3 regions of the Rossellomorea sp. LjRoot5 genome follow, and region 2 is predicted to be linked to each of the others. Evidence: riboswitches for the same ligand, from Rfam matches in the RefSeq annotation. Region 2 holds a riboswitch; each other region holds the start of a gene.
What was found. A riboswitch is a leader RNA that binds a small molecule or an ion and turns the genes downstream of it on or off. The one in region 2 is predicted to bind lysine.
Positions count from the first base shown of each region.

Region 1: linked by a shared signal. The riboswitch ahead of ACSQ2E_RS03740 (Na+/H+ antiporter NhaC family protein) and the one ahead of ACSQ2E_RS07360 (aspartate kinase) in region 2 are both predicted to bind lysine.
Region 3: linked by a shared signal. The riboswitch ahead of lysA (diaminopimelate decarboxylase) and the one ahead of ACSQ2E_RS07360 (aspartate kinase) in region 2 are both predicted to bind lysine.

Region 1 is NZ_CAXUQN020000001.1:759,570-770,240, reverse strand. Features, by position in the region: gene ACSQ2E_RS03785 (DUF86 domain-containing protein) at 1-200, opposite strand, end outside; gene ACSQ2E_RS03780 (DUF3055 domain-containing protein) at 336-605, shown strand; gene ACSQ2E_RS03775 (hypothetical protein) at 680-988, shown strand; gene ACSQ2E_RS03770 (YutD family protein) at 1,032-1,307, opposite strand; gene ACSQ2E_RS03765 (YhcN/YlaJ family sporulation lipoprotein) at 1,411-2,145, shown strand; gene lipA (lipoyl synthase) at 2,218-3,135, opposite strand; gene ACSQ2E_RS03755 (M23 family metallopeptidase) at 3,355-4,356, shown strand; gene ACSQ2E_RS03750 (methionine/alanine import family NSS transporter small subunit) at 4,396-4,503, opposite strand; gene ACSQ2E_RS03745 (sodium-dependent transporter) at 4,505-6,031, opposite strand; gene ACSQ2E_RS03740 (Na+/H+ antiporter NhaC family protein) at 6,312-7,874, opposite strand; lysine riboswitch at 7,991-8,172, opposite strand; gene yunB (sporulation protein YunB) at 8,252-9,016, opposite strand; gene ACSQ2E_RS03730 (HD-GYP domain-containing protein) at 9,075-10,187, opposite strand; gene ACSQ2E_RS03725 (YunC family protein) at 10,489-10,671, opposite strand, start outside.
Region 2 is NZ_CAXUQN020000001.1:1,442,879-1,453,549, reverse strand. Features, by position in the region: gene ACSQ2E_RS07400 (MarR family winged helix-turn-helix transcriptional regulator) at 1-206, opposite strand, end outside; gene ACSQ2E_RS07395 (helix-turn-helix domain-containing protein) at 466-690, opposite strand; gene ACSQ2E_RS07390 (acyl-CoA thioesterase) at 837-1,307, opposite strand; gene ACSQ2E_RS07385 (bifunctional metallophosphatase/5'-nucleotidase) at 1,444-3,039, opposite strand; gene sdhB (succinate dehydrogenase iron-sulfur subunit) at 3,152-3,919, opposite strand; gene sdhA (succinate dehydrogenase flavoprotein subunit) at 3,919-5,682, opposite strand; gene ACSQ2E_RS07370 (succinate dehydrogenase cytochrome b558 subunit) at 5,756-6,364, opposite strand; gene ACSQ2E_RS07365 (YslB family protein) at 6,716-7,153, shown strand; gene ACSQ2E_RS07360 (aspartate kinase) at 7,213-8,451, opposite strand; lysine riboswitch at 8,639-8,817, opposite strand; gene uvrC (excinuclease ABC subunit UvrC) at 8,918-10,671, opposite strand, start outside.
Region 3 is NZ_CAXUQN020000001.1:3,428,722-3,439,392, reverse strand. Features, by position in the region: gene ACSQ2E_RS17525 (BglG family transcription antiterminator) at 1-1,392, shown strand, start outside; gene ACSQ2E_RS17520 (mannitol-1-phosphate 5-dehydrogenase) at 1,398-2,537, shown strand; gene ACSQ2E_RS17515 (2OG-Fe(II) oxygenase) at 3,080-3,727, shown strand; lysine riboswitch at 3,846-4,022, shown strand; gene lysA (diaminopimelate decarboxylase) at 4,137-5,423, shown strand; gene ACSQ2E_RS17505 (ABC transporter permease subunit) at 5,534-6,403, shown strand; gene ACSQ2E_RS17500 (ABC transporter permease subunit) at 6,400-7,428, shown strand; gene ACSQ2E_RS17495 (DUF1836 domain-containing protein) at 7,656-8,363, opposite strand; gene htpX (protease HtpX) at 8,521-9,402, shown strand; gene ACSQ2E_RS17485 (N-acetylmuramoyl-L-alanine amidase family protein) at 9,574-10,671, shown strand, end outside.

The DNA of each region.
Region 1 (10,671 bases), 680 kb from region 2:
CTCCCGGGGTCCCTCATGATGAATCCATCGATCATGCTGTTCCCTACGTCCAGGATGGATTCAATGATGACGTGGGCAACCCTTTCCAGCGCCAACTTTTCCAGAGTAGCGTTCCACTGTTCTTGACGACTGAATATGTTTAGCTGCTCATCCATATAGATCAATATTTCTTCAATCTTTTCCCTGTCTACGAAATACATGATGCTCACCTCTCCCTTAAACAATAACCTGCACCTTATTTTAACATAATTTCACCAGACCCATACAGGTACATCCTGCAATTCCCGTCTCAGTCTGATATGATGAAATAAGCAGAAAAAGAGGAGGACATCGTGATGAGTGAACGCTTTTATTTATATGACGATACTGAAAATACACGAACGCGATTCGTGAGTTTCATGGGGGAAAATCAGCGGTACGACCTGGCCATTACCCAAACGGAACGTTATTACGGGAAATCATTGGTACTGGACCTTCAGGGCAGTCGATTTGCCATCTTGGGGAGAGATGACCTTGGTGAACCCGGCTATGTTGAGAGTGTATTTAAGTTAACTGGGGAAGAAGCGGATGAATTAAGAGACTTTTTAGGTGAAACCATTCTTTGATCCAGATGCTCCACTCGAGAGAATGAACTCCACCTCCCGCTCACATACTAAAGGTATGAAAGGTGGGAGATAAAATGAGCAAAGACCGGAAATCCTATGATAAAGAAGACGAAGAATACAGTGACTTCTCCAATGTAGAAACATACCGTAATTTCCTCGTCCCCGAGACACTTCCGGAAGGTCCTTACGGTGCTCCCAGAGGTAAGCATACCCCTGTTGAAAACAAGAGTACACCTTGGGAAGAAGGACAACGGTATTATAGTGCCTTCAACTACGAGAATAAATCCCTGCATCAGGATATACCTCGTCAGGAACCGGGATCACATCCTGTTCATGCCGACCCGGATGTGAATGAAGAGCCGCCGTATACTGAAAACAAGTAAAAGAAAGGAACAAACGACCATCGTCGTTTGTTCCTTTTCACCATTATTTATTGACTTTCTTCACAAGAAAATAAGCGCACCCAAAATTACAGTATTCATATAAGTAATCCTTATGAGTGCTCACCTTTGTGTCGAAAGAAGCCTTTTGATTGTGATCATCGAAGAATCCTTTCAATCGGAGCTGACCGTATCCCCAATCACCAAGGATATAATCGTATTTGCTTAAGATATCGCTATATCTTTCCTTGAAAGCTTCCTCGTTGAATCCGTCCCTGAATTCCTCGACGATTTCGTAGCACGTGTTCTGCACACAAATCACCTCTGTCCACCCACTTTCGTTTCCTTATTTTAAATTATAACGGATTGTCCATTAATTACTATGAAAAATTCCCATAAGAGATGGTCACCCTACTGGATAGGGGGTGTTTAAGTTGAATAAATTACTTTTAGGTACAACGGTCCTCGGCATCACATTAATCGGGACAGCCTGTAATGGCATCGACACAGCCAATGAGGAAATGTTCCACGACAACGGGAATACCATTAACGTAAGTGACAGGGAAGACCTGTATAACGACAATGGCTGGACCAAAAAAGGGGCACACCGCGGGGAAGACTTTGGTTATGTCCGCCAGCAGAAGAGCCCTACCGGTGGTCAAAACATTTCCACCAAGGACATGTACAGTATCAATCGCGAGCAGGTAGCCGACAGCATCAGCAAAATGAGTGTTGCCCTTCCTGACGTGAAAGATTGCTCTACCCTCGTCACGGACGAAGAAGTTCTTGTCTCTTATGTGACCGACAAAAAAGATAAACAAGGACGCTTCGAAGTAGCCGATCAGGTTAAGAAAACAGCTATGTCCGTCATTCCGCGCTGGTACCATGTCTATGTAACCGATGATAAAGCATTGATGCGCAACGTTGAAAACCTTGCCCAGATGGATAGTGACAGCAAAAATGCGAATACAGCCATTGACGATACCATCAACCTGATGCTCAAAGACTCTCCACAAGGTAGAAATGTCGACTCAGGTGAAAACGCCAACGGTGAAATGACGTCTGATCAATACGAAATGCGTGATGATGATACCCATAAGATCAATATGGACCGTCAAAAGCGCAATGACTATACCGGCAATGATAACATGATGGACTAACCTCTATCTGTACAAAAGGACTGACTGTCAGAGAGATCTCCGACAGGTCAGTCCTTTTCTAGTTATATGAAATTATGCGTTCTGTACTTCCTGCTCACCTTTAGCTTGTCTGGATTTCGCTGCTGCGTTTACCTGCTCATCGGCATGGTAAGAAGAACGAACAAGAGGACCTGCTTCACAGTGGCTGAAGCCTTTTTCCATTGCCGCTTCACGAAGTTCGGCAAATTCATCAGGATGATAATATTTTTGAACCTTCAAGTGCTTCTTCGATGGTTGCAGATATTGACCTAATGTCACGATATCAACATGATGGGCACGTAGATCATCCATCGTTTCGAGAATTTCTTCCTTCGTTTCCCCGAGACCAACCATGATGCTCGATTTCGTAGGGATCTCCGGATTCAATTCTTTCGCCCGGCGGAGGAATTCCAATGTCCGGTCGTAAGTCGCACGGGCACGAACTCTTGGAGTCAGGCGGCGGACGGTTTCGACATTGTAGTTCATGATGTCAGGCTTGGCATCCATCAATGTCTTGATATTTTCGAATACCCCACCCATATCAGAAGGCAGCACTTCGATGGATGTAAACGGGCTCTTACGACGGATAGCACGGACGGTTTCAGCAAAGACTTGTGAACCGCCGTCTTTCAGGTCATCACGCGCAACCGCTGTAATGACGACGTGTTTCAAGTTCATTAATTGTACGGAATCCGCAACACGTTCAGGCTCTTTCAAGTCTAATTCAGTCGGAAGTCCTGTTTTAACGGCACAGAAACGGCAGGCACGTGTACAAATGTCACCCAGGATCATGAACGTGGCCGTACGTCTCGTTCCCCAGCACTCATGAATATTAGGACAACGGGCCTCTTCACAAACTGTATGAAGATTGTTTTCACGCATCATTTTTTTCAGACCCATATAATTATCGTTCGTATTCAGCTTAATCTTAAGCCAATCCGGTTTACGAATGTGTTCATCTTTCTTACTCATACCCCTCATCTCCAATCCTAAATAATTCTGACTTAGGCAAAGAGTGAAACGTTGTCTCGTTCATCCTATGTAAAAAAAGCCATCATCAATATACTTCTTTTGTCACTTTATCATACTAAAAAAGTGAAAACAAGCATGTGATGTCCTATTACCATTTATTGATGATTATGAATCCCCCGGAACGATACAAACTACATATAGGCCCCTAAAAATGGAGGGATGATTTTGTACAAACGATTGATCTTCTGCATCGTATTTTTCTTAGCGATCAGTCCGTTTAAGAGCTATGCAGCAGAAAAGCTTACGGATGAACAAATTTACACGAAACGAATGGAATTATTTCAAAAAAGCGAGGCTTTGACGCATATCCCCTGGTACTACCTGGCTGCCATCGATCAGTATGAACGCAGTCTCCGGTTTGCCCGTAAAGACAGGGATAAACCATCCTCTTTCATCTCGATTTATGTAGAGCCTGAAAAGTGGGTCGGTCCTTTGAACCCCCACCCCGAAGATGACAATCCTGAAACGATCGCGCTTTTCAATGGAATCGGTCGGGACGGGGAGCATGACGGGAAAGCTAGCCTGAAAAGTGATGAAGATATCCTTGCCGCTCTAACCGACTTCATACTCCGTTATGGCATTGATCACGACAACTTCAAGCTTGCCCTCTGGGATTATTACAAGCGGGATAAAACCGTCAGTATCATAATGGGAAATGCCAAAATATATAAACAGTACGGAACGATTCATCTCAATCAAAAAGCCTTTCCGCTTCCCCTGAGATTTAACTATAGTTACCGGAACACATGGGGAGATGCCCGTGGATGGGGTGGAAGACGGATCCATGAAGGGACGGACCTCTTCGCTGATTATGGTGTACCGGTGAGAGCAACATCTTACGGCATCATCGAGATGAAAGGCTGGAATCGTTATGGAGGCTGGCGCATCGGGATACGTGACATCAATAATACGTATCATTATTTTGCCCATTTGAGTGGTTTTGCCAAAGATCTTCATGTCGGACAAGTGGTTGAGCCGGGCATGGTGATTGGCGGTGTCGGAAGCTCAGGATATGGACCTCCGGGAACGTCAGGGAAATTCCCGCCGCATTTGCATTATGGAATGTATAAGGATAATGGCCTTACTGAATGGTCCTTTGATCCCTACCCCCATCTTAGAATGTGGGAACGCCAGGACAGGATCAAAAGCAAGAAACATTAAAAAAGCAGACAATGGACATTCCATCGTCTGCTTCTTTCTCTATACCTGCTTTTTTGATTTGGAAACAGCGTTCATGATACTAGCTGCTAATCCACCCCAGATGATGACCATTCCGACTATCATCATTGTAATTGCGCTACCAGTCATGTTAGCTTACCCCCTTATAGCTATCGGCTTCTGTCTTGGCATGCCAGCGTTTAAATCCGAAGGCCACTCCTACAATGATGGCAAAGGCAGCTACGAACCATCCACTGTACAGAATGAAAGCATCTGAATATCCTTCGTAGTTACCAGTTTCCGTTTCAAACTCTTTTAGTAAATTCATTTTGAATAATCCGAACATCATCCATCCAAGCACGATCGGTGTGATAACGCCGAGACATACTTTCCACCAGGCACCAAGCTGGATATCCGAAATTCCATTCGCATGGGATTGGAATCCTCCCAGCTTGCGCAGGAACCAGGCGATCACGACTACTTCCACTAATCCGACAAACGCCACTCCGAATTGGTTGATGAAGTAATCCGCTACATCTAGGAATAACAGTCCACCCTGTGTGGCAAAAAGAATGGAAACGATAGCTGAAAGTCCACCACCGAAAAGTACGGCTTTGTTACGGGAAATCCCGAACTTCTCAGATACGGCTGCTACATAGGTTTCCGAAATGGAAATCAACGAAGACAGACCGGCCAGTACAAGTGAAACAAAGAATAAGAAACCAAATACTTCGTTGAATGCCGGGAATTCGTTAATGATCTGCGGGAAGACAACAAACGCCAGACCCACACCGCCGCTTACTACATCCTGCACTGCCACACCTTGTGATTGGGCCATGAAACCAAGTGCCGCAAACACCCCGATACCTGCCAATAATTCAAAGCCGGAGTTACTGAACCCTGTAATGAACGCATTGTTCGTAATATCCGATTTCTTTGGCAAATAACTTGAGTACGTAATCATGATGGCAAAGGCAATGGATAAGCTGAAGAAAATCTGTCCATATGCCGCCACCCACACACCCGGATCGGCAATTTTACTGAAGTCAGGCTTGAAGAACGCATCCAGACCATCCATCGCGCCGGGTAAAGTTAAAGCGCGAACAACGATAATTAAGAATAAGATAACAAGTGCTGGAATAAAGATTTTATTCGCTACTTCGATTCCTTTCTTTACACCTTTGAAAAGAATACCCAGTGTAACGGCCCATACAATTACAAGCGGGATGAATACCCCAGGAACCACACTTCCCGTCTGACCCGCGTCCACGGTCAATTTTAAATAATCATTGAACAGGAATGACTCTGTATCCTTCCCCCAGCCTAAATTGAAAGAAAATACACTGTACGACATCGCCCATGCGATAATGACGGCATAATAGGTAGAGATGACGAATGCAATTAAGACCTGCCACCATCCAAGCCATTCTGTTTTCTTATTAAGACGGAAATAAGATAACGGTGCTGAACCACGGTACTTATGACCAATTGTAAATTCAAGTACTAATAATGGAATACCTGCTGTTAGAAGAGCGAATAAATAAGGAATAAAGAAAGCTCCCCCACCATTTTCATACGCCACTGCCGGAAAACGCCAAATGTTCCCCAGTCCGATTGCTGAACCGACAGCTGCCAGAATAAATCCTGCCCGTGTCCCAAATTGTGCACGTTTCTCCATGCTGTTCCCCCCTAGTTCTTTCCAACTACCCCCATGAGGTATTTGAAATTTTTATATTTTCAGATTATTTATAATCTAAAGACAGTATAGCTAGTTCCAGGCCAATTGTCAAAGCTTTATTTTAGTGATTTATTGAGAAATTCACCAAATTTCTACAGTACTATTTCACTATAAGAATTTTGTCGAATTTTGGAGAACAGGAGACGATAGGATCAGGAGGAGAACTCTATGTGAATCCATAAAAAAACCAGAAGCCTACATGGCTCCTGGTTTTTATGAATTACTCTGCAGATGCAGGCTTTGCTTTTTCACCGAACAAAAAGGAAAAGGCCAAGATCAAAATGATGACTACGGCGAGACCAAGAATGGTGCTGCCGGTGAACCCCAATACAAGGTAACCGATGGCTGCAACAACCGCACCGATTACGGCATATGGAAGCTGTGTGAGCACGTGATCGATATGGTTGCTTCCCGCTCCTGTGGAAGAAAGGATCGTTGTATCAGAAATAGGTGAGCAGTGATCACCCAATACAGATCCCGCCAGTACCGCTGCCATGGCAGGCAGTAAGATGCTCACGTCTGAAGCTGCAGCAATTTCACCTGCGATCGGCAGTAATATACCAAACGATCCCCATGATGTTCCTGTTGAGAATGCCATGATGCCGGCAACCAGGAATAAGATGACCGGAAGTGCCTGCATCGGCAGATTCGATTGTTCAACGAGGCCAGCAAGATACGTACCCGTCTGCAGCTGATCGATGAGTGTCACGATCGTCCATGCAAATATCAGGATGTAAACAGCCGGCAGCATCGACTTGATACCTTCCACTACAGCTGTCCCGATCGCACCCGCTTCGATTCCTTTCAAGCTGACTTGGCGAAGGAAGAAAATCAGGGAAATAAGAAGTCCGAATAATCCACCATACAATAAGGATTTGGTTACATCCGTATTTTCAAAGATCGGCAGCAGGTCAAAGGATCCCACCGCTTGATATCCAGTCCACAGCATCATGGAAACAGTCCCGATGACAAGGGCAACGATCGGCCAGACAAGATCGCCTACCGAGCCTTTTGAGCTGACTGGGAGATCATTTTTCAATTCGCCGGGAATCTCTTTGCCTGGATCATAAAGATCTCCCGTTTCAAGGGCCCGTACTTCATGCTCTTTCATTTTTCCAAAATCGAGTCCCTTATAGGCAACCATGACGACAAGCAGTACTGCTGCCCATACATATAGGTTCATTGGAATCATTTGAATGAACGCTGAGAATGCCGTGTACTCCGTGATATTATGTGTTGCAAGAATGGAGCCGATGATCCCGATAATATACGCTCCCCAGCTTGAAATCGGGGATACGACACAGATCGGAGCCGATGTTGAATCAATGATATAGGCTAATTTAGCACGTGAGATTCTATGACGATCCGTGATGGGTCTTGAAACCTGTCCGACAGCAAGGGCATTAAAATAGTCGTCAATAAAAATGATGATACCCAGTACCGCAGCTAGAAGCTGTGCGCCCTGTCGTGTCTTCACACGTTTCATCGCCCATTCACCGAATGCGCGGCTCCCGCCGGAAATATTCACAAATGCCGTGATGATACCAAGAATGAGTAAGAAGAAAATGATGTAGACATTCCAGGTGTTAAGTCCGCCATCTGCGACAAAGATGCCTTTAAAGGCGTCCCACATAAAGCTGAATGTTTTGGTAATTGAGAAATCTGCCAACAGAAAGGCAGACGCAACGATTCCTACTCCCAATGAAAGTAGAACCCGTCTTGTAAGGATAACCATAAGAATGGCTAAAAGGGGTGGTAATAATGAGTAAATCGTGTTTTCCATAGTGTCCTCCTCCTATTTGATAGGGGGGGAACCATCGTAGCATGATAGAGGATAATAAAAAAAGGCAACGATAGAGAAGCTATCATTACCTTAGTAAGTAATTTAAGTGCTCCATCACGATCTGTAGCTCCCCATTATAGAGATTCCCTATAATGACAGTGTTATCCTTCTTCAAGATAACCCCAGCAAATACACATTTGACATGTATAATTACTTCGGCAAAAGTTCCCTTTCATCTGTTCTCACAGTTGTCATTCTCAAACAGCTTACTCTTGAACTCTGCGCCTCTACCCCATCGGACTGATGATGTGGTGTGTTATAAAATTTTCTTTATTAATATACCAAACTATCATTCTTTTGACAACTTTTTTTCCTGACTAATTTGTGGGAAATTCGATGGAAGGACTCGATTCCCCTCCACCATTGTTATAAAATTGCGGTACATCCAGATGAACGGTCCCCATCGCAACCAGGATATCCTGCTTAATTGTTTCGGTTTTCGTTGCAAACGGGATGATGATCTGCACATTCACTTCAAGCTCCACAAATACCTTCACAACCGCATTATTGATCCCGAACTGCTCAACCGTCGTTTTCACATCGGAACGTACATCACCGATGGAATGAAAGCGGATCGGGATTTTCGGCCCCAGGTTCCCGAGCAATACGTTGTTCGTTGCCTGCCCCAATGGAACAGAATAGGTAATGCCCTTCGATGTTTTCGACTTCCCTTCATCAAGCTCCACTTCAGTGAGAAATTCTAGATTTTCAATATTCCCCGCTTCTGCTTCCTGAAGATTCTGCTGCACAAGATTCGTAATTTCTGCCTGGACCCTGTTGATCGTCTGTGTATTATATTTAAATGAAACGATATCTCCTTCTGAATTCTTCACTTCTTCTGTTATATCTGAAATATCCAGTACGTCGGCAATCTTCTTATTGATCGCTTTGTTTATCACCAGGGTACCGATCCTGCTTGTTTGTGTTTCGGCATACGCAAGGAGAGTCGGCTTCAACCCTTTGTTAATGATCCACAATCCGAATCCCGTTGAGATCATAAAGAATAGAAACGTAATGATCATGACATGTCGAAAAGGCAGCGGACCTCCTCTTCGGGGTTTGTAGGTTTTGAACTTTGACAAAAAAATCCCCCCTTACAAGCTATTTGTATGCATTGTAAGGAGGGTTTAGCGCAAAAAATTATTTAATCTTAAGAGATTGCGGTTCATAATCCGGATCAAAGCCTGTGATCACCTTGTCTAATTCCTTGCTTAAATCGAGTGGATAAGGAGAGTCTAACTCCTGACCATCTTCTTCGATGATTCGTACCACAGGGCGGTCTGTGACGCCCCTGTTTTGATCGGTCACAATTGCTTTCCGTCCATCATTCAGTTCCACGATCATACCATTCGGATACATCGCAACCGATGAGCGGAAGGCTTCAATCACATTTGAATCGAACAATGTTCCCGATCCCGCATACAAGACCTCCAATGCCTGATGAGGAAGCATGGCTTTCCTGTACACCCGGTTTGACGTCATGGCGTCAAATACATCGGCCACAGCGATGATCTTTGCGAACGGATGAATATCTTCACCCTTGATCCCCCGCGGGTAACCCGAGCCATCGAGCCTCTCATGATGCTGATAGGCACAGTGTGCGATGATCAGGGAAACTGAATGAAGCTGTCTCAGAATGTCAAAGCCATGTTCAGAGTGTTTCTTGATTTCCGAGAATTCGTCTTCCGTAAGTTTCCCGGGCTTTAACAGGATCTCTTCAGGCACGAGCATCTTACCGATATCATGGAGGATCGCCCCAACCCCGAGCTGCTCCAGCTGCTTCTGTGAAAGCTTAAGTTCAAGACCGATGGAAAGTGTATATAACGTAACATTAAAAGAGTGATGAAATATATAGGAGTCGTATGTAAACACATCTGTCAAAATCGTCAGAAGATCATTATTCGCCTTTACCTCGGACAGGACGACATCAATCACCTGCTTTAATTGAGAGGCACTATCTTCAATCACAAGGAGACTTGGCTTCTCTTTGGAGGTGCTTAATTGATTGAAGGCCATCTCGATATTCTGAACCGCCTCTTGTCTCACTTTACTCGAAACGGTCCCCTTCACATGGATTCCACTTGAAAGAGAGTCTTCAATATAAACATACTGAATACTAAGCTCCTGCAATCTGTGGATCATGCGTTCTGTAATGGGAACATTATCATGAATCAACGCTTGACCTCTCATATTATATACCGTTGTAGCTAGAACCATGCCGGGTTTCAAAGCCCTTGTTGATATAAGCCTCATAGAATTCTCCTATGTAATTATTTCATTTTTCGACAAAATTTCCTAGTATCTCCATTATAAAGGATAAAAAGGAGCTTGCAAGGTGTATTTGTTTATATATTCATGAAAGAATATCGAAGGGTTCAGATGAATTTTATGAAGGTGTCGCGTGCCGGCTGAAGAGGATTTTTGTTACCTTATTTTGTTAATTGACGCAATTACTTTACTATCGATTTTGACGCAATAATTCTTAAAATGACGCAATCACTCCCTCAAAAATAAAGACCAGCCACTCAATAATGAGTACTGGTCATTCTCATGTCTATATCATTTTCAACAGCGCGTCCTTTCCGGCCATTCCCGTGTGGATGCCGAGATTCGCTGCTTCGTAGGTAACGGACTCCAGCGGCGCATCGAGGAGCTGATCGATGGTTTTCACACCAACCGCTCTTCCAGCGATGATCCCCCTGTCCTTTAATTTTTCATTGAGCAGCGCAACATCAAG
Region 2 (10,671 bases):
TACATTTTATTTGAAAGATCTCCAATTGTCATATCCCCATATTCGAATAGCCATTGCAGCGCGATGAACTGTGGAGGCGTGATGGTGTACTGACTTAATATCTCTCTTCCTTTTTGCTTAATGATTGATGATATGTATCGCAGGTCTTTCTCAATATCTGCCACAACTTGTATATCTTCAGTGGATTGCTCATTAGAATTCGTCATTATTTCTCTCCTTTTACATTCAGAAACCGGACATTTACTCCTTTTGATAACCCGGAACGCTTTAGTTTTAGCTCCGTATATCCATAATTGGTCAAGCACGTATTCCCCTTACTAGCATTTTCGCCTTTTTCGTGGAAAAATTCAAGACAAGTTCTCAAAAGGGAACAGAACTAAAAGAGACTGACCCTCATTCAAACATTAATAGGTATCATGTTTAGAAACCTGTTAATTGTTCGGCATCAGAATCAGTCCCTTACATTTAAAGCTTGAGTTCCCCCATGCGAAGAAGCTCTACAACAGCTTGAGATCGCCCCTTCACTCCAAGCTTTTGCATGGCGTTGGAAATATGATTTCGAACTGTTTTCTCGCTAATAAATAGATCACTAGCAATTTCTTTAGTTGTTTTGTCTTGAACCAACAGTTCGAATACTTCTTTTTCTCTTTTGGTGAGCAACGGTTTGTGTGTAAAATCATTGTCCTTCAATTATGGTAACCCTCCTTGCCTTCGCCAGCTTTAAACCGCGGGGATGGGTATTGTTGGTCGTCAGAATATCATATGTGAAGGTAGGGTTTAGAGTGACATAGAGAAGGAAGTTAGATGAAAAAATAGGCAGCGGTTTCTTTCACAACCTAAACCGGGCTCGAGACCACCTTTTCGCTGTGGAGCTTCGCCTTCATTTCTCCCGTCCAAGGGACACCTTTTCCAGTTTCCTTTGATATTTGCACCATGGTTCCTCTACCAGTAAAGCAAACCTGTTCTTCTTCATTCAGACCCATGTAATGTAAATCTACTGAAGAGCGACCAACACGATCTGCCTTCACATATACCTTCAACGTCTCGTCGAAGAATACTTGTTTTACAAAATCACATTGTAAATCTGCAACGACAGGGATCGTATCATGCTCGGGTTTAACCCAGTTTTGCATAAATCCAATGTGCTTTAAATATTCGATCCTGGCTTCTTCAAAATACGTGAATGGAACGGTGTTATTCATGTGTCCAAACATATCAGTCTCAGAAAACCGGACCTTAATATGGATAGAAAATGAAAATTCTTGTTGCCATGTTTCTATATCTTCAATGTATGTAAAATGTTTCAAATTGGCTCCTCCTTTAGTAAACGAAAATGGAAATAAAAAATGAATGATCATTCATTTTTATTATACCCCTTTTCTGAAAAATAAGAAACCTATATGCATAAAATGGAGCCGGCAAGAAAAACCGGCTCTTTCCTACCTATTCTTTTCGTTCCACGATTCTTCCCTCCACTTGCGGGGAAACAGGGGAATGCCTGGTCAGATACTCACTCATCACCTCATACAGATTGAGGTGCAACTCGGATATCCTGCCGTTTTCCTTCGCTTGTCTCAATACCGTGAAACCATCCCCTCCATCTGCAAGGAATGCATTGACTGCGACCCCGTACCTCTTGGAATGGTCAAGAGGAGCCCCTTGTATTTTCACTTCCGTTATTCTATTGCCAATGGGCTTTGAGGGATCAAAGCGAAATGTCATGCCCGATACTTGAAGAAATTGACCTGTCTCCCCGTCCAGGTTCGCTACACTGTGTTCCAAGGCGAGAAGGATCTCCTCACCCGTCAGGTTCAATGTGACAAGGGTATTCCCAAATGGCAGCACCTCCAACACATCTCCCAAGGTAATGTTCCCCGTACCGATAGAATTTCTGATTCCACCACCATTTTGAAATGCGATTTGGGTCGGGGCATATTGATTCGCTTTTTCCAGCATGGCATCTGTAATGAGGTTGCCTAGATTGGTCTCCTTGGTCCGAACGTCCTGACGATTCCCGTTTAATGGGATGTTGGTTACACCAACATCCATGGTCTTTACTACCTTTTCAATGGGCTTCCGCAATTGTGCCAATCTCTTTTCTGCCCAATGATCAGGAGGATAAACGTCATTCCCTATTTGATCTTTGGCCAACACATCCAGCAGCTCACCATTCCACCCGGTCAGTACCCCTTTTTCGGAAAATACAACCATTAATTTACCAAGTGACTTTCCATACTCATCCGCCTGTACAATCAGAGTCGGTTCCGAATTCAAATTGTACACAAGCGGGGATTCTAATCGTGTATGAGAATGGCCGCCGACAATGATATCGATTCCTTTCACCTTTTGAGCCAACACTTTGTCTTGTCGAACTCCCAGATGAGACAGCAGGATGATGTGATTCACGCCCCTTGCCTGAAGTTTTGTCATCTCTTCACGCACTTTCTTTTCGGCATCAAGAAAGACTATCTTCTTATCTGGAGCAGAAAGGAAAGCCGTATTTTCGGTTGTGAGTCCGATGATGCCAATCTTCACTCCCTTGACAGTTTGAATGATAAAAGGGTAAATCTTTCCACCTTCTGACTGTTCCGGAATATTACTTTTCATTAAAGGAGCAAGATTAGGATCAAGACGGACATCCACATTGCTGCTCACCACGGGAAAGGATAATTTCTTAATAAAGTTCGCGAGCACCTCACTTCCCTTATCGAATTCATGATTTCCCAGCGTCATGGCGTCATAGCCAATTTCATTCATGAATCCAGCATCAGCCTGTCCCAGATATTCATTAAAAAACAACGTACCCGAAAACACATCCCCCGCATCCAGCAAAAGGGCTTCCCTATCCTTTTTACGCTCTTCTTTAATTGCTGTATGCAAATACGGAACATTTTCCAAATGAGAGTGAACATCATTCGTATGCAGGATCGTCAGACGGAAAGATCCCCCATCTTCCTCTTCCTTTGCTTTCACCTCATCCAGGTAAACAGGGGATAGATTGGATAACAAGATGACGAATATCAATCCGATTCGCTTCACACTCATCACTCCATATGCTCATTTGTAGTCTACTATGCGACAATTGACTTCATTTTATGAGCCATAACAAAAAAGCACTCCCCCGAAGGAAAGTGCTTTTCATTAGAAAGTATTAATCAACCATATGGTCGCTTCCGAAGAAGTTTTTGAACATTTGGAACGTGGTTTCACGGTTTAGTGCCGCAATCGAAGTCGTCAAAGGAATTCCTTTTGGACAGGATTGAACACAGTTTTGTGAGTTCCCACAGTTGGCAAGTCCACCGTCGCCCATGATTGACTCAAGGCGTTCATCCTGGTTCATGGCACCTGTTGGATGCGCATTGAACAAGCGCACTTGAGATAATGGTGCTGGTCCGATGAAGTCTGACTTACTGTTTACGTTCGGACAGGCTTCCAGACATACACCACAAGTCATGCATTTCGATAATTCATATGCCCACTGACGCTTCTTCTCAGGCATACGCGGTCCAGGACCAAGATCATACGTCCCATCAATCGGAATCCATGCTTTCACTTTCTTCAAGCTGTCAAACATGCGGCTGCGGTCTACCTGCAGGTCACGGACAACAGGGAATGTGCGCATAGGCTCAAGACGGATCGGCTGTTCGAGTTGGTCGACCAAAGCCGTACAAGACTGTCTCGGTTTACCGTTGATGACCATTGAACAAGCTCCACACACTTCTTCTAGACAGTTCATGTCCCAGTTAATCGGAGTTGTGTGTTCCCCTTTTGCATTGACCGGATTACGACGGATTTCCATCAAGGCGGAAATGACGTTCATATTCGGTCTGTAATCAAGTTCGAACTCTTCTTGGAAAGGGGCTGTTTCCGGGCTTTCTTGACGAGTTATGATAAAACGGACTTTTTTATTTTCACTCATCATTTACTTCCCCCTTTATTCTTAGAATAGTCACGCTTACGCGGTGCAATCAGTGATGTATCTACATCTTCATAATGGAATTCAGGAGTGTTCGTCGCGGCATTGTATTTTGCCATCGTCGTTTTCAGGAATTCCTCATCATTACGGTCCGGGAAGTCAGGTTTGTAATGGGCTCCGCGGCTTTCGTTACGATTTAATGCACCGATTGTGATGACGCGGGCAAGTTGCAGCATGTTCCACAATTGACGTGTGAATGTCGCCCCTTGGTTGCTCCATTTAGCCGTGTCATTGATGTTGATATTTTGGTAACGTTCCATCAATTCCTGGATCTTTTCATCCGTTTGTTGAAGCTTGTCATTATGACGTACGACCGTTACGTTATCCGTCATCCATTCCCCAAGCTCTTTATGGATGACATAAGCATTCTCAGTGCCATTCAGAGACATAATGTTGTTCCATTTTTCTTCTTCCTGTTTCACATAGCGGTCGAATAATGAAGATGGGACAGATTCTACCGTTTTCTCAAGTCCTTCAATATACTTAATCGCATTAGGACCTGCAACCATACCGCCATAGATAGCGGATAGTAATGAGTTAGCACCTAAGCGGTTACCACCGTGCTGAGAATAATCACATTCACCTGCTGCGAATAAACCAGGGATATTCGTCATTTGATCATAATCGACCCATAGTCCACCCATTGAATAGTGAACGGCAGGGAAGATTTTCATTGGGACTTTACGTGGATCATCGCCCATGAACTTTTCATAGATTTCAATGATTCCGCCAAGCTTGATATCAAGCTCTTTTGAATCTTTATGAGACAGATCGAGGTAAACCATGTTCTCGCCATTGATACCAAGCTTTTGGTTTACGCACACATCAAAGATTTCACGTGTGGCGATATCACGGGGTACAAGGTTACCATATGCAGGATACTTCTCTTCAAGGAAGTACCATGGCTTACCGTCTTTGTATGTCCATACACGTCCACCTTCACCACGCGCCGATTCACTCATAAGACGAAGTTTATCGTCACCAGGAATGGCTGTCGGGTGAATTTGAATGAACTCACCATTTGCATAATACGCACCTTGTTGATAGACGATTGATGCAGCTGAACCCGTATTGATGACAGAGTTTGTAGACTTACCGAAGATGATCCCCGGTCCACCGGAAGCCATGATTACGGCATCTGCTGCAAATGATTTGATCTCCATCGTTTGAAGGTTCTGGGCAACGATCCCTCTTGCGACTCCATCGTCATCAATGACGACTCCAAGGAATTCCCAACCTTCGAACTTGCTTACTAACCCGGCCACTTCATGACGGCGAACCTGCTCGTCCAATGCATATAATAATTGCTGACCAGTCGTTGCACCGGCGAAAGCAGTTCTATGATGCTGCGTGCCACCGAATCGACGGAAATCCAGTAATCCTTCCGGTGTACGATTAAACATGACACCCATACGATCCAGCAAATGAATGATCCCGGGTGCTGCTTCCGTCATTGCCTTAACAGGCGGTTGATTCGCTAAGAAATCCCCACCATAAATGGTATCATCAAAATGCACCCAAGGAGAATCCCCTTCTCCCTTTGTGTTAACGGCTCCATTAATACCGCCTTGCGCGCAAACAGAGTGAGAACGCTTAACGGGTACCAGTGAGAATAAATCGACTTGCGTTCCTTTTTCTGCTGCTTTAATTGTGGCCATCAAGCCGGCTAAACCGCCACCGACAATAATGATTTTGCCTTTACTCATCGTGACTCACTCCTTTTCCTACCATACTTCTAAGAGCACTTACCTATCTATCAGACTCGTATATTTTTTCTGCTTATACGAAGGCAAAGATTGCACGCATACCGACAATCGATAACGCAACAAAAATCCCGATCGTAACATATGTAGCAATTAATTGAGAACGAGGTGTAACCGTAAGTCCCCAGCTAACGCAGAATGACCATAATCCATTTGCAAAGTGGAAAATCGTTGAAAGAACACCTAGCACGTAAAATCCTAACATCAACGGATTGGATAAAATATTTTCCATCATCTGGAAATTCACTTCAGCGCCGAACGCTGCAGCGACCCTTGTTTCCCAAATATGCCATGTTACGAAAATAAATGTGATCACTCCAGATACGCGTTGAAGTAAAAACATCCAGTTACGGAAATAACCAAACCTGCTTGCATTATTCTTGGAAGTGAATGCAATGTAAATTCCGTAAATTGCATGGAAATACAATGGAAGGAAGATGATAAAGATTTCAAGGAAATAACGGAAAGGAAGACTTTCCATAAAATGTGCCGCCTGGTTAAATGATTCTTCCCCACCAGTGGCAAAATGGTTCACGACTAAATGTTGTGTTAAAAATAATCCAACTGGAATAACACCTAGCAATGAATGAAGCCTGCGATAATTAAATTCTCGATTTCCAGCCATGATTTACCCCCCTTAATGATAAAATATGAATTCGTTTTCTAATACCTTTTACTAATGATTAGACAACGATACATATTTTATATTGTAACAATAATGTGACATGTTCATTTTACTCCCAAGGAGTGGAAGCGTCAAGAAAACGTATACATAAATTCGACAATATCGCAAAAATATTTTCAATATATCAACAACGAAAAACATGAGGTTTTGCCTGATTAAATGTTCGAAAATTCTAATAAATAAACAATAAATATTATAGCACCAAAATATCCCAAGGTCATTTTTTCAAGGTATGGGATGATAATTACCTCTTTCATGTATATAATAGTTTTATAGAAAGAGGGGATTTACTTGGAACAGAAAAAAGAAGAAGTACATCAGCCGTCCGTTCCAATCTTCGGATATGAAATGTTACGCGACATCTTGATTCCAGACATATTAGGAAAGCACACACCCGATATCCTGTACTGGGGAGGAAAGCAGCTCTCGAGGAAATTCCCCCTTCAGTCAACGGAAGAAATATCTTCCTTTTTCGAGGAAGCAGGATGGGGCACCCTTACACTTCTGGAACAAAAAAGAAATGAGATGACATTTGAATTGAATGGACCTGTAATCGAACGGCGTCTGTCACTGAAAACGGATGTGAACTTCAAACTGGAAACGGGCTTTATTGCCGAACAAATTCAGCTTCTAAGAAAATGTGTGGCAGAAGCTGCTGACGAATTACATAAACGGAGTCAATCGGTCAAAGTGGTTGTAAGATGGGACGACAAAGACCGGATTGAGTAGTCAATCTCCTAGTAAAGGGTTGCCCTGATCATTCAGGACAACCCTTTTTCATGATGATCTTACAGCGTGACTTCTTCCATCTTCACGGCATCCAGATGAAAGGCCGTATGTAAGACACCTGCCGCCTTTTGCATATTCTCGCCATCCACTACTGTCGACACTTTAATTTCAGAAGTGCTGACCATTTTCACCACAATGTCATTTTGAGCCAGTACTTCAAACATTTCCGCGGCCACACCCGGGTTTGAAATCATCCCCGAACCGACGATGGAAACTTTCGCAAGCCCACTCTCATGCTCGACGTGTGTGAAATTCAACTGCTCTTTATTTCGTTCCAGAACAGCGAGGGTTTCATCGAGATCGTGCTCCTTGATGGAGAAAGATAGATTGGTCGTTTTCTGATCCGTCTGGGTCTGAATGATGATATCTACGTTCAAATGATTTTCGGCCAACGTTGTGAACACAGATGATAGTCCTGTTAAAGCATTTCGCAGTCCAAATACAGTGACGCGTGTAATTTCATTCTCAAAGGCTACCCCTCGTACGATTAAGTTCTGTTCCATGCTTGCTTCCTCCTCAATATACGTTCCTTCCACTCGTTCAATACTGGATCTGACTTCTAAAGGAATTTGATAATTCTTGGCAAACTCCACAGCCCTTGGATGCAGGACCCCCGCCCCGAGGTTTGCAAGTTCGAGCATTTCATCATAGGAAATCGACGGTAACTTCCTTGCTCCTTTTATATAGCGGGGGTCTGTCGTGTAAACCCCGTCTACGTCTGTATAGATGTCACAGCGCTCCGCTTTCAGGGCAGCTGCAATCGCAACGGCCGTTGTATCCGACCCGCCCCTGCCAAGTGTTGTGATTTCACCCGAATTTGTCATGCCCTGGAATCCCGCCACGATGACCACTCTTCCTTTCTGAAGGTGAGTCGTCATTTTATCGGTATGAATATTTGTAATCCTTGCATTGCTGTGGACAGATTCCGTTTCGATGCCAGCCTGCCAGCCCGTGAATGAAATGGCATCATGTCCCGATTGGATAAGGGCCATCGTAAGGAGTGAAATGGTCACCTGTTCCCCGGTTGAGAGCAGCATATCCATTTCTCTTTTGCTCGGTTGGGACGTGATCTCCCTTGCAAGACCAACAAGTGTATCCGTCGTTTTTCCCATGGCAGATACGACGACGACCACATCATTCCCTCTTTCTTTTTCTTCAATGATCCTAGACGCAACATTTTGAATTCTTTCCACAGACCCTACTGAAGTGCCACCGAATTTTTGAATAATAATACTCACGACTTCTCCCTCTTTCTGAGCGTCGCCGCTCTTTTTCATGATGAAGAGTACAATCACAATCATCCTAAACGTTCATAGGACAGGATCTTTATAACAAAATCCTGCGCTGATAATAAAAAAAGCAATGAGAATAATATCTCATTGCTTTATGAACATACAGCAGAACATACAAATAGGTTCATCGGCATTGTGAGATAGCTCTCCAAGATTGAATCATCTTGACAATCCTGCATTTCTTAAACGCAGGACCAGCAGATATAGCATGAGACTATAACCACTTCGGCGATTCTCCCCTTTCCAGGCATGTCGGCGGGGCTCATCCCCCTCTTTACCTGTACTTTTGAAGTTCGCACCTCTATCACCACTTAAAAAGTGATAATGTTATAAATTTTTGTTAAGTATAGCACATAAAAAATTGTGATTCAATGCACAATTTTTAAATAAATTGAATTCATTTATTCAGCTGCTACTTCAACTTCTCCACCAATATCTTTGCCACGGCTTCTGGAATTCCGATTTCTGTAAATTCCTCCACTGTCGCTTCTTTCATCTTTTTCATTGAACCAAAGTGTTTAAGAAGCTGTTTTTTCCGTTTTGGACCGATGCCGTCGATGTCGTCAAGGGTCGACTGGAATGCGCTCTTTCCTCGAAGTTGACGGTGGAAGGTGATGGCGAACCGGTGAACTTCATCCTGGATCCGCTGCAGGAGATAAAATTCCTGGCTGCGCTTTTCGAGGGGGACGATCTGCAACGGGTTTCCGTAAAGCAGTTCCGACGTCTGATGCTTGTCGTCTTTCGCAAGGCCACCGATCGGGATGTCGAGACCCAATTCATTCTCAATCACATCCCTTGCCGCTTCGATCTGACCTTTTCCTCCATCGATGATGATGAGATCCGGTAAAGGAAGTCCGTCTTTCAACACTCTCGTATATCTCCTCCGGACAACCTCCCTCATGGAATCATAATCATCTGGCCCCTTGACGGTTTTAATCTTGTACTTGCGGTATTCGTTCTTGGCAGGTTTCCCGTCCAAGAAGACGATCATCGCCGAAACAGGATCACTTCCTTGAATATTTGAGTTATCAAAGGCTTCAATCCGGAAAGGCGTATAAATGCCCATATGATCCCCCAGGCGCTCAATGGCTTTAATCGTCCGCTCTTCATCTCTCTCGATCAGTGCGAATTTTTCTCCAAGTGCCTGCTTGGCATTTTTCTCTGCAAGCTTCACAAGCTCTTTCTTCTTTCCACGTTTCGGCCGGGTCATTTTTACCTCCAGAAGTTTTTCCGCGAGATCGATGTCAATCGCTTCAGGCAGAAAGATCTCTTTCGGCTTAAAGTGGTTGGATTTGGAGTAGAACTGACCTAAAAACGTGAGAAACTCATCCTCAGGTTCATTATAGAGAGGGAATAATGACACATCCCGCTCAATGAGCTTACCTTGCCGGACGAAGAATACCTGAACACACATCCAGCCCTTATCAACGAAATATCCGAACACATCACGATCCGTGAAATCGGTCATCGTCATTTTCTGCTTTTCCATGGTCGCTTCGATATGAAGAATCTGATCGCGGAATTCCTTCGCTCTTTCAAATTCCAGATTTTCCGAGGCTTCATTCATTTTCACCGTCAGCTGGTTCTTGATTTCCTTGTATCCGCCGTTCAAGAATCGGGTTATTTCATCTGTCATGTCACGGTATGTGTCTTTGCTCACTTCTTTAATACAGGGAGCAAGGCATTGGCCGATATGATAGTAAAGGCAGGCACGGTCGGGAAGATTCGAGCATTTCCGTAAAGGATACAAGCGGTCGAGAAGTTTTTTCGTTTCATTTGCCGCCCCGACATTAGGATAGGGACCGAAATACTTTCCCTTTCCCCGTTGGACCTTTCTTGTGGTAATGAGTCTCGGGTGGCGTTCATTCGTTAACTTAATGAACGGATAGCTTTTATCATCCTTCAACATGACATTGTATTTAGGGTCATACTTTTTGATCAAATTCATTTCGAGGACAAGGGCTTCCAGGTCAGATGACGTCATGATGTACTCGAAATCCTCGATCTCCCCTACCAGCCGCTGGGTTTTCGCATCATGGGAGCCGGTGAAATAGGAACGCACCCGGTTTTTCAATACTTTGGCCTTTCCCACATAGATGATCGTACCCTGCCTGTCTTTCATTAAATAACAGCCCGGTTGGTCGGGAAGCAGCGCTAATTTATTCG
Region 3 (10,671 bases), 2.0 Mb from region 2:
GTCGTGCATATCTGCCTGACCGTCCAGCGAACCGAAGAAGACTTCGGATTACAGCAAAGGGAACCATCTGAAGAAGAGGCACTGGGTGAGTTCCAGTTGATGGACATGATATGCCGGGAACTGAAACAGCGGCTATCCGTTTCAATCAACCATCTGGACGTCCAATTCTTGACGGTCATTTTGAAAGGATCAAAGGTGCAGGATCCAGAAGTCGTTTACTATGACAGCATCCTCCTTGGGCATCTCATCAAAAATGTCATCAAGGATGTGTCTGAAGACCTCCACGTGGATCTGTCCGATGATTTTTCCCTGTTTCAGGGACTCCTTGCCCATATGGGACCGTCCATCTTCCGGTTGCAGCAGGAGCTTGATCTTTTTAATCCTCTGACGGATGAAATCAGGAAGAAGTATCCGGTCTTATTTTTAGCGGTGAAAAAGAGTCTGGAAATGGAGTTTAAGGATATCTCGTTTCCTGATGATGAGGTGGCGTTCATCGTCCTTCATTTCGGATCCGCCATGCTGATGAATGAAGAAAAGGTCAATATTCAAGCCGTAGTCGTATGTCCGACAGGAATCGGGACGTCCAAGATGCTCGCCAGCCGCATCCAGCGGGAACTGAGCATGATCAATAAGGTTGAAATTCTTTCGATAAAAGATTTCCAGACAGCGAATCTTGAGGAGTACGACATTGTCATTTCTACAGTCAGGCTTCCCTTTACTGAAGTGGAGTACATTCTGGTGAGTCCACTATTGAGTGAGAAGGACATCGGATTCATACAAAGCTACCTGCAGAATAACGTCGAGAAGCTGACGAGGAAAAAATATTTGAAACCATCACCGAAGTCTGATGGGAAAGCCGAAGTGAGAATGCTCCTTCAGGAGATTAAAGACGTCCATTCCAGCATGGAAGCCATTCTTACCAATTTTCGCGTGTACAGAAAGCAGTCGACGGGAAATCATGTGAGGATCCTTAGTGAAATGGTCGACCAGGTGAACCGGGACGGACTTCTTCAACAGCCTCGAGCGGTCCTGGACCAACTGATGGAAAGGGAGAAGAAAGGCGGACTAGGTATCCCGAACACGAATATGGGGCTTTTCCATTGCCGGGATGACAACGTAAATAAACTGATCTTCCAGGTGGCCCATCTGGATGAACCTTGCAAGATCAAGGGGATGGATGGTGCGGAGATGGAGATGAAGAGCCTCCTCCTGATGCTTGCCCCGGAAGTATTGAGCAGGCGGGAACAGGAAATCCTCAGCCTGATCTCTACAAGCTTAATCGAAGATCATAGATCGATGATGATTTATTCGTCCACGAATGAAGCGATCATCCTGAAGAAACTGGAAGAAATCTTTCTGGACTACTTACAAACTAATTTGATAAAGGAATGATGATGTTGAAACAAGCCGTACATTTTGGAGCAGGAAACATAGGCAGAGGGTTTATCGGAGCATTGTTTTCCCAATCAGGTTACCACGTGACCTTTGTCGATATTGCGGAACAAGTAATCAATAAACTGAATGAAGAAGGACGCTATGAGGTGAAACTCGCAACCGAGTCGATGGAAACGGAAACGATCGAGAATGTGTCCGGCCTGAACAATCTTCATCAGGAAGAGGATGTGATCGACACGATCGGCCGCTCCACTTACTTGACGACGGCCATCGGACCGAACATCCTGCCACGGATCGCTCCACTGATCGCAAAAGGGATCGCTAAGCGAGTGGCTTCTTCAGAAGAACCGTTATACGTGATCGCATGTGAAAACCAGATCGGTGCAACGGATATTTTGAAAAAGCATATTTTAGAAAATCTTGATGAAGAAACGGTTGCAAAGCTTGAAGGCAAAGTCTACTTCTTCAATTCAGCGGTGGACCGCATTGTACCGATGCAGGATCAAGGTTCTTTGGACGTCCTCGTTGAACCATACTATGAGTGGGTGGTTGAAACGACGGAAGAAATCCCGCCTGTTGTAGGAATGACGATTGTTGAAGATCTTGCACCATTCATCGAGCGGAAGCTGTTTACGGTGAACACGGGACATGCTGTCATTGCTTACCTTGGATATCTGAAAGGGAAATCTACCATTGATCAGACATTAGCCGATGACGAAATCGCTGTACAAGTGAAGGAGACGTTGAAAGAAACAGGCGCCTATCTTGTGAAGCAATATGGTCTCGATGAAAACGACCACCTTGCTTATATTGATAAAAACATCGAACGCTTCAAAAATGCCTACTTGAATGATGACGTCACCCGTGTGGGACGCGCGCCGATCAGGAAGCTTGGTCCCGATGACCGCTTGATCCGTCCGACCACCGAAGCCCAAAAAGCGGGATTGTCTTATTCGTATCTCGCCAAAGCGATTGCAGCAGCGTTACTGTTCGACAATCCTGAAGACGAACAAGCCATGGAAATCCAGAGCATGATCAACGAGCACGGCCCTGCTCATGTCTTGAAAGAAGTGAGCGGACTGGATGCGAATAGTGAAATCGTGAAGGAAGTATTGGTTCAGTATGAAGCATTGAAGAAATAAATTGATGGACTGTCGGATGGGATCCGGCAGTCTTTTTTGTTCTTTTTAGAAGGTTATATTTTCAGACCATGTATTTGGTAAATAAAAAATGATGAGGAAGACGTTTACGACAATGGTAGTAAAAAACTAAACCTTAAAGTTGATTGGAGCGGAAGGTGCTCGACTCCTGGGCTCTACTCACGCCCCGCGGAAAGCGAGCACCTGGAGTGGAAATCAACCACTACTCGTTTTATTATAAAGGTTTCCATACGTGTCCTTTCTGTGACACCCTCCAACCCACTCCAATCCTACACCTGAGTCACCCACATTATTTTTCAGGGGAAAAAGAAAAAATAAAGATAGAATTCCCCTCATCCCGGGTGTAAAATATAGTAAAATACACTCTCATACTTTGACATCCAGGAGGAAACAACCGAATAAAATATACAGTTATGCCTATTGTTGCTATCACTTTTTCGAGTCTGGAAGATTTAAAGAATGCTTCCACTAATATAAGAATTCAGAATGTTAAAAATACGATAAGAGGTTGATGAAAGTTGGCAATGAATACGACTGAAATAGCTGTAAAGGAACAAACGATTTTTCACCACACCGGGAATAAGATCAAGACGGAAGACCGGGATATCCAGATCATCGCGAAAATGGAGGAGCCCCTGATCGTCGTGCTTGGCAATGTACTGAGTCATGAAGAATGTGATGAACTCATCCAATTGTCAAAAGACCGTGTCGAACGCTCAAAAATCGGGAATACAAGGACAGTCGATGGACTGAGAACAAGCAGTTCTGTATTTTTAGAAGAAAGTCATGACGTCGTGACACGAGTTGAAAAGCGAGTCTCTCAGATTATGAATATACCCGTTGAGCACGGGGAGGGTCTTCAAATCCTGAACTATAAACCGGGTCAGGAATACAAGGCCCACTTCGATTTCTTTTCGGCATCGGCAAGGCCGGTGAAGAACCCGAGGATCAGTACCCTCGTTATGTATTTGAACGACGTAGAGGAAGGCGGGGAAACTTACTTCCCGAAGCTGAATCTCTCTGTTTCTCCACAAAAGGGAATGGCGGTTTACTTCGAATATTTTTATGATAATCAAGAATTGAACGACTTGACGCTCCATGGCGGCGCACCGGTTGTCATCGGGGATAAATGGGCTGCGACCCAGTGGATGAGAAGGCAAGCTTTTAAGTAATGGAAAGGAGGAGTAACCCAAGGGTGGGATGCTCCTCCTTTTTAGAACATTCAAAAACCAATTGACATCCATTTCAAGAGAATGATATAGTTATTCCAATAAAAATATACAGTCACTCTCTGATAATAGAGGCGCGAGAATGATGAGTACCTTCTTTGAGAATAATGGATTCCGGGATAAGTTGGGAAAGGCAGATCGCCGAAGCAGAAAATAGCCAATTCTATTTTTTGTTGGGCCAGCATTGAAGAAATGCTGGACTGTCACAATGCAAAAGTTGTGGAGCACTATTGAAGAGATGTTAATACATAGTCTTCATCTTGTTTCCGTAAACTTTGATGAAAAACCGTATGAGCATCTGCTTCATACGGTTTTTTGTGTTTTTTTTAGAGAGTCTAAAGGAGTTTAGGATATGAGTACAGTTGATGTGAATGTTCAAGGAGATTTAATGATCGGTGGGCTGGGTACAGGTGAATTGGTGGAAAGATATGGCACCCCCCTGATGGTTTATGATAAAGGGAAGATCCGTGGGAATGCGAAATTGTTCCGGGATGCATTCAATGAAAGTGGTCTGAAATATCAGGTGGCATATGCGAGTAAGGCATTTCTTTGTAAAGAAATGGTGCGCTTGGCGGAACAGGAAAACCTATCGTTGGATGTCGTCTCTGGCGGGGAATTGTATACGGCACTTGAAGCTGGATTCCCGGCGGCACGCATTCATTTTCACGGGAACAACAAGTCCGAAGAGGAGCTTTTAATGGCTCTTGAAGCTGAAATCGGCTGCTTTGTCGTCGATAGTTTCCTTGAACTTGAACTGCTGCATGACCTGGCAAAAGAGCGGGAGCAGGAGGTGCAGATCCTCATCAGGGTCACACCGGGCGTGGAAGCCCATACCCATGAATACATCACGACGGGCCAGGAAGATTCGAAATTCGGATTCAGCATTTCAAACGGACAGGCGGCCACGGCGATTCAGCTTGCGATTAGAAAGCCATACTTCTCATTGCTCGGTCTCCATTCCCATATCGGATCCCAGATCTTTGAACAGGAAGGCTTCGATCAGGCGATCCTGGTACTGTCTGATTTCATGCAGCGGATACGGATTGATTTGGACGTCACGATGCCGGTGTTGAATATCGGTGGAGGTTTTGGTGTCCGGTACACGGAAGAAGACCAGCCTTTGCCGATTCCGACCTATGTCAAAGGAATAACGGATAGTGTGAAGAACTATTTTGCCAAAAATGAATACCCACTCCCGGAAGTATGGGTGGAGCCTGGTCGAAGCATGGTGGCAGAAGCGGGTACGACGTTATACAAAGTGGGTTCGAAGAAAATCATCCCGGAAGTGCGTACGTATGTGGCGATTGACGGAGGGATGACGGATAATATAAGACCGGCTCTGTATCAGGCGAAGTATCATGCAGTACTTGCCAACCGTCCAAATGAGGAATGTACGGAACGTGTGAGCATTGCGGGGAAATGTTGCGAATCTGGTGACATGCTCATCTGGGACCTGATGCTGCCGCCGACGAATTACGGTGATATCCTGGCTGTCTTCAGTACGGGGGCATACGGGTATTCTATGGCGAGTAACTATAACCGGATACCGAGACCTGCTGTTGTGTTTGTGGATAACGGGGTATCCCGGGTCGTGATCGAACGGGAGACGTATGCGGATCTTGTAAGGAAAGATCGGTAGGGAAGAGAGAGGTGGAGTCCAAAAGGGTTTCCACCTTTTTTTATGGGATTTTTTGGGTGACTATGGTAATATAAAGGAAACTTTATCCAATGAATTCGGAGGATCAATCTATGAATCTCAAATCGATCGGTTCCATGGTGATGAAATTTGTCTTCGTTCTGTTCGGGATCGTCCTCCTGACGGCACTCATCGGTTTGTTCAATGATGGCGTGGACCTCAGCCTGCAACAATATATGCTCAACATTGTGGAGATTTCAACATCCCTCGTCCATTCTGAGTCGATGACCATCACGAATGAATCGAACAACTCGTATCCGATGTTCCCGGCATTCTGGGAGCCGTATTTCTATTCTGTTTCAATCTTTTTGTCTGCCTTTCTTTTATCCGTCCTTATGGGCATCTTCCTTGCGTACTTCACACATTTGCTGCCCTCCCGTTGGTCAAAGTTCATCCTTAGAGTGACAAATCTTCTCGAGTCCACACCTGATATCTTCATCTTGATTGTCATTCAATACAGCGTCATCCTCATTTTGAAAGAGACGGGTGTGCTGCTGTTCCCTATTGTCGGCTCTCAGGAAAAGGTGTATCTCGTTCCGGTTGTGACCCTGTCCATCTTGCCGACAATCATGTTGTTCCGGATCATCTATCTACTGGTCAATGATGAATACGGGAAGACGTATGTTGATCTGATCAGAAGCAGGGGGATGTCCAAGCACTCGATTTTCTTCATCCATGTCCTGCGGAATATCGCGTTCAGCTTATTGAATCATTCCAAATCTATCATTCTTTTTCTCTTATCTTCCTTAATCGTGTTTGAAAGATTATTTAATATTTATGGCATCACACACTTCATCCTGTCATTCTCTCAAATGGATGTGATCTGTTTCAGTCTGATCATGTTTTATCTGCCTGCTTTTGTCCTGCTCATCCTCATCAGGCTCATCGTTGATCGGAAAACCGGGCAGAAGGTGGTGATATGATGTTGAAAAAACTGATGAAGAATCGGTCATTTATAATGGGGTTTATTTTTCTGTTCGGTATGTTTGCCGCAAGTCTTGTTTACTATGTTGGCTGGGGGGATGAGGTGCCGAAGCTGGATCTTGTGAAAAATGAAGAGGGGGATTTTCTCAGCCCTCCATACTCCCCGATAGAGTCTCCACCACTTGGCACCGACAATTTTAACCGGAATATCTTCTCTCTTATCATTGTTGGGGCGAAATATACAATAGGGGCAGCGCTCTTGATCACGCTATGCAGGGTATTGCCTTCCGTTTTGATGGGGTTGGTACTACATTTCTACTTGAAACCAATCAGGAGAATCATTGATAACATTGTGGATGCCGCAAACTATTTTCCGCCGACGTTATTATCTTTTTTATTATTGAATTGGATGTTGCTGGATGGGCCGTTACATCATCCTGAGGGATTCCCTTATGATTTTACGGATAAAACGATTTTTTACCTGATCATTCTTATCGTGATTTCACTTCCGAGTCTGACACTGCTATTTACGAATGAATATGACCGGATCATGAGTCAAGAGTTTATAGATAGTGCGAAAGTGCTGGGGGCAACGAAGCGTCATTACATCAGAAATCATATTCGCCCCTTTATTCTTCCGCAGATTCTTCTCGTGTCGATCCGGGAATTTATGATCATCATGCTGTTGATTGCACATCTTGGGGTTTTGAACATTTATATCGGGGGATCGTCACTTAAGGTAGACCTTTTTGACAATCCGTTCCTGGCTTCCATTTCTCATGAATGGTCGGGTCTCCTCGGCGGCTGGTGGCAATTCCTGTGGACGACCTATCCGTGGATTTCTTTCATCCCCGTCGTTTTCTTTACCTTGACGATCCTGTCGGCAAAGCTGATGCTGATCGGGGCGACGCAAGTGGTGGAAACCCTGGTGGAATCTTCAACAGATAAAGGTTCGGCTGAAGAAATCCAAAACCGATGCCTAAAAGACAAAGAAATGTTCCAACTTGTGAAAGAGACGAAGTGAGAGGCTATATCTATTGGTCCGTGAAATTATTAAGGCTTATGAATTGAGACAGATTGTAGGGAAGAAGATGCCTTAATCAAGGCATCTTCTTCAATTTCAATCAAACTATTTGGGTTATCACTTTTAGAGAGGGACGGACCTATGATTTTCATGAGAAACCCAAGGGGGACGGGCCTTCATTTGCAAAAATGAAGGTCCGTCCCTCTGTGCCTTCCTCGCATTTTCCGTTAAGATAAGGCATCCATTACATATTTCTTCGTGGCAGCCTGATAAAATCCAGCCTGGACCGTCAAGACGGATACAATCATGGCATTAAGGACTTTGGTTAGGTTTTCTTCTGCAATCCCGTCAAGCGTCCCTAGCATCGTTCGGCACTCTTCCTTGATGAATTCGTCAATATGTTCGTTGACTGACCCATCTGCCGTTTTGATGGACGGGAGGGATTGGTGGTGGATCTGATCGAAGACAGATGCATAGGCAAGATAAAGATCCGTAGGGTTAATGATGTCATCGGTGCGGTCTTCGATATTATTGAATACAAGGGTCAGGATCTTACGGATGGATTCAAAATCCAATGTCGCTTTGAGATCTTCGACGATGAACAGCATGGCAGCCTGTTCCGTAGTGTATTTTTTACCGAGTTGCGGGGAACCAATCAACCCTTTTACATCCCGCTTCACCCAGTTCTGGACGGTGCTTTGGGGGAAATTGGTGAATTCGATCAAATTTCCAAGGGACACGATTTCATTGAGGGAAAAACCGATTTCACCTTTGGTGGGTTTAAGGATTTTTCGAATGATGGGTGGACGCTCGCTTTCCTGGACCAGATCCGACCAAACTCCCCCAATCACCTCATGTGGAGTCCTGCTCGCAGTGCCGTTCAGAGACAGCAGCAGGTCGGCCATATTTTTGCGTGTCAGTTTAAACGTTTCCATCGTGATTCCCCCGTCTCTTTTGCAAATATCTTCTTCTATACTACTGGTTAGGTGGTGACTCGTCAATTTCACCTTTTGCTTGTATTTTACACATGAAAGATTTATAATAGAATCAGATACAGGTTCTTTTGAACTTGAAATAGGAGTGAGAATCAAGATGGGGAAACGTATATTTTACTTCCTGTTAACGAACGTTTTAGTACTACTGACGATTAGTATCATTTTTTCCGTCACAGGAGCGGGGAATTATATCACTGCTTCAGGCGGATTAGATTTAGGTGCATTGCTTGTATTCAGTGCGATCATCGGTTTTTCCGGAGCTTTCATCTCTTTGGCGATGTCACGCTGGATGGCGAAGAGGATGATGGGTGTCCAGGTGTTGAATCCGGATGGCGCTTTATCTTCTGAGGAACGTGCCGTGATCGAGAAAGTCCACCGTCTATCAAGAGCGGCAGGACTCACGCATATGCCGGAAGTGGGAATCTATCACTCTCCTGAAGTGAATGCATTTGCCACAGGTCCTTCGAAGAAACGCTCACTTGTTGCCGTTTCGACTGGATTGCTTCGTGAAATGGATGATGATGCGGTGGAAGGCGTCATTGCCCATGAAGTGGCCCACGTTGCGAACGGTGATATGGTAACGATGACCCTGCTCCAAGGTGTGGTCAATACATTCGTTGTCTTCCTGGCGCGGATCGCCGCATGGATTGCGTCCCGATTTGCAAGGGAAGAAATGGCACCGATTGTTCATTTCATTGCCGTAATTGTCTTCCAGATCGTCTTCTCGATCCTGGGAAGTCTCGTTGTCTTCGCTTATTCACGTCATCGTGAGTATCATGCAGATAGAGGCGGAGCGGATCTTGCCGGTAAGGATAAAATGGTCCATGCCCTGCAGATGCTGAAAGCTTACTCAAGCCGGATGAAGGGGGAAGACGACACTGCGATTTCTACGTTGAAAATCAATGGACGACGTAAATCAGCGATGTTCTCGACTCACCCGGATTTGGATGAGCGGATCAGTCGCTTGCAGGCGAAATAATAGAAGAGTAAAAAGGTGTCTGACTCCGATAAGGGGAGTCGGGCACCTTTTTTATGTTATCTGATGACAAAGTCATGAACGGATGCATTTATATTCTTTTATACTTTTTCCCCTCGCCGTGACCATTTGTACAAGCTGTGAATATTTTACTAGTAAAGGAGGATACAAAATATGGCAAAAGCTAGTGATTATTTAATAGCATTGGATGATGGTCACGGTCTCGGGACAGCTGGTAAACGGACGCCTTATATTCCGTCTATCGGAAGGCAGATCCGGGAAAACGAGTTCAATGAGAAAGTGACCTTATTTTTAAAATTGGAATTGGAGAGATGCGGATTCCGGACGCTGTTAACAGCTCCGACGGATGCAGATACTCCGCTTCAGGCGAGAACCGATGCCGCTAATTCCATGGGGGCAGATGCACTGGTTTCCAACCACTATAATGCCTTTGATGGGAAGTTTGATGGCCCGGGGAAGGATGCAGAAGGGCGTTCGCTTCATGTATATTATAACGATGCAAAGGATAGAAAACTTGCTGAGAATATTGCGAAGTACTTGAAACAGGGGACGAAGCAGGTGTACCGGGGGATTATTGAGCAAAATCTTCATATGACAAGGGAGTTCAATGGTCCGGCGGTGCTTGTAGAGAATGGCTTCATGGATAATGAGAGGGAAGCGTTGCTCATGATCAACGAGGATTTTCAGCGTGAGACGGCAAGGGAGCAGGCACTGGGAGTGTGTGATTTCTTCGGGGTGTCTTATGTGGCTGCAGGTAATGGTGGGAACGTTGGGTCACCTCCCGCTTCCGGTGGGACAAGCAGTGGGAATTTTGTCGGCAAGCGCGTTGAGAGTATTTATAAAGGAGCAGAAGGTCTTGACTTCTACAGCCGGCCGACCTTCGATGATACCTACCGTGCTGGAATATTGAAGTACGGGTATGGATTTCCGACGATTGTCCGGAAGCTGAAGGTGGAAGGTGCCGATATGTATGAAGTCATGAACTCCAGGGGCTATGTGTTTTATGTGACGGCATCACCGAAATATGTGAAGGTGGAAGGAAGTGGACAGCAGGGGGGACCAGTCTCACCGCCACCTGTACCAGGAGGACCGATTGCCATTGGGGAAATCACCATTATTGGCGTCGCGAATGCCGCCATCATACAAGATCGTCCGGATCGCTTGACCTCAAAAGATCTGGGTACCATTAGAAAAGGCCGTACCCTTCCCGTCACGGGATCCGTCAGGGGGGAAAACAGCAGCTCAGGCTAT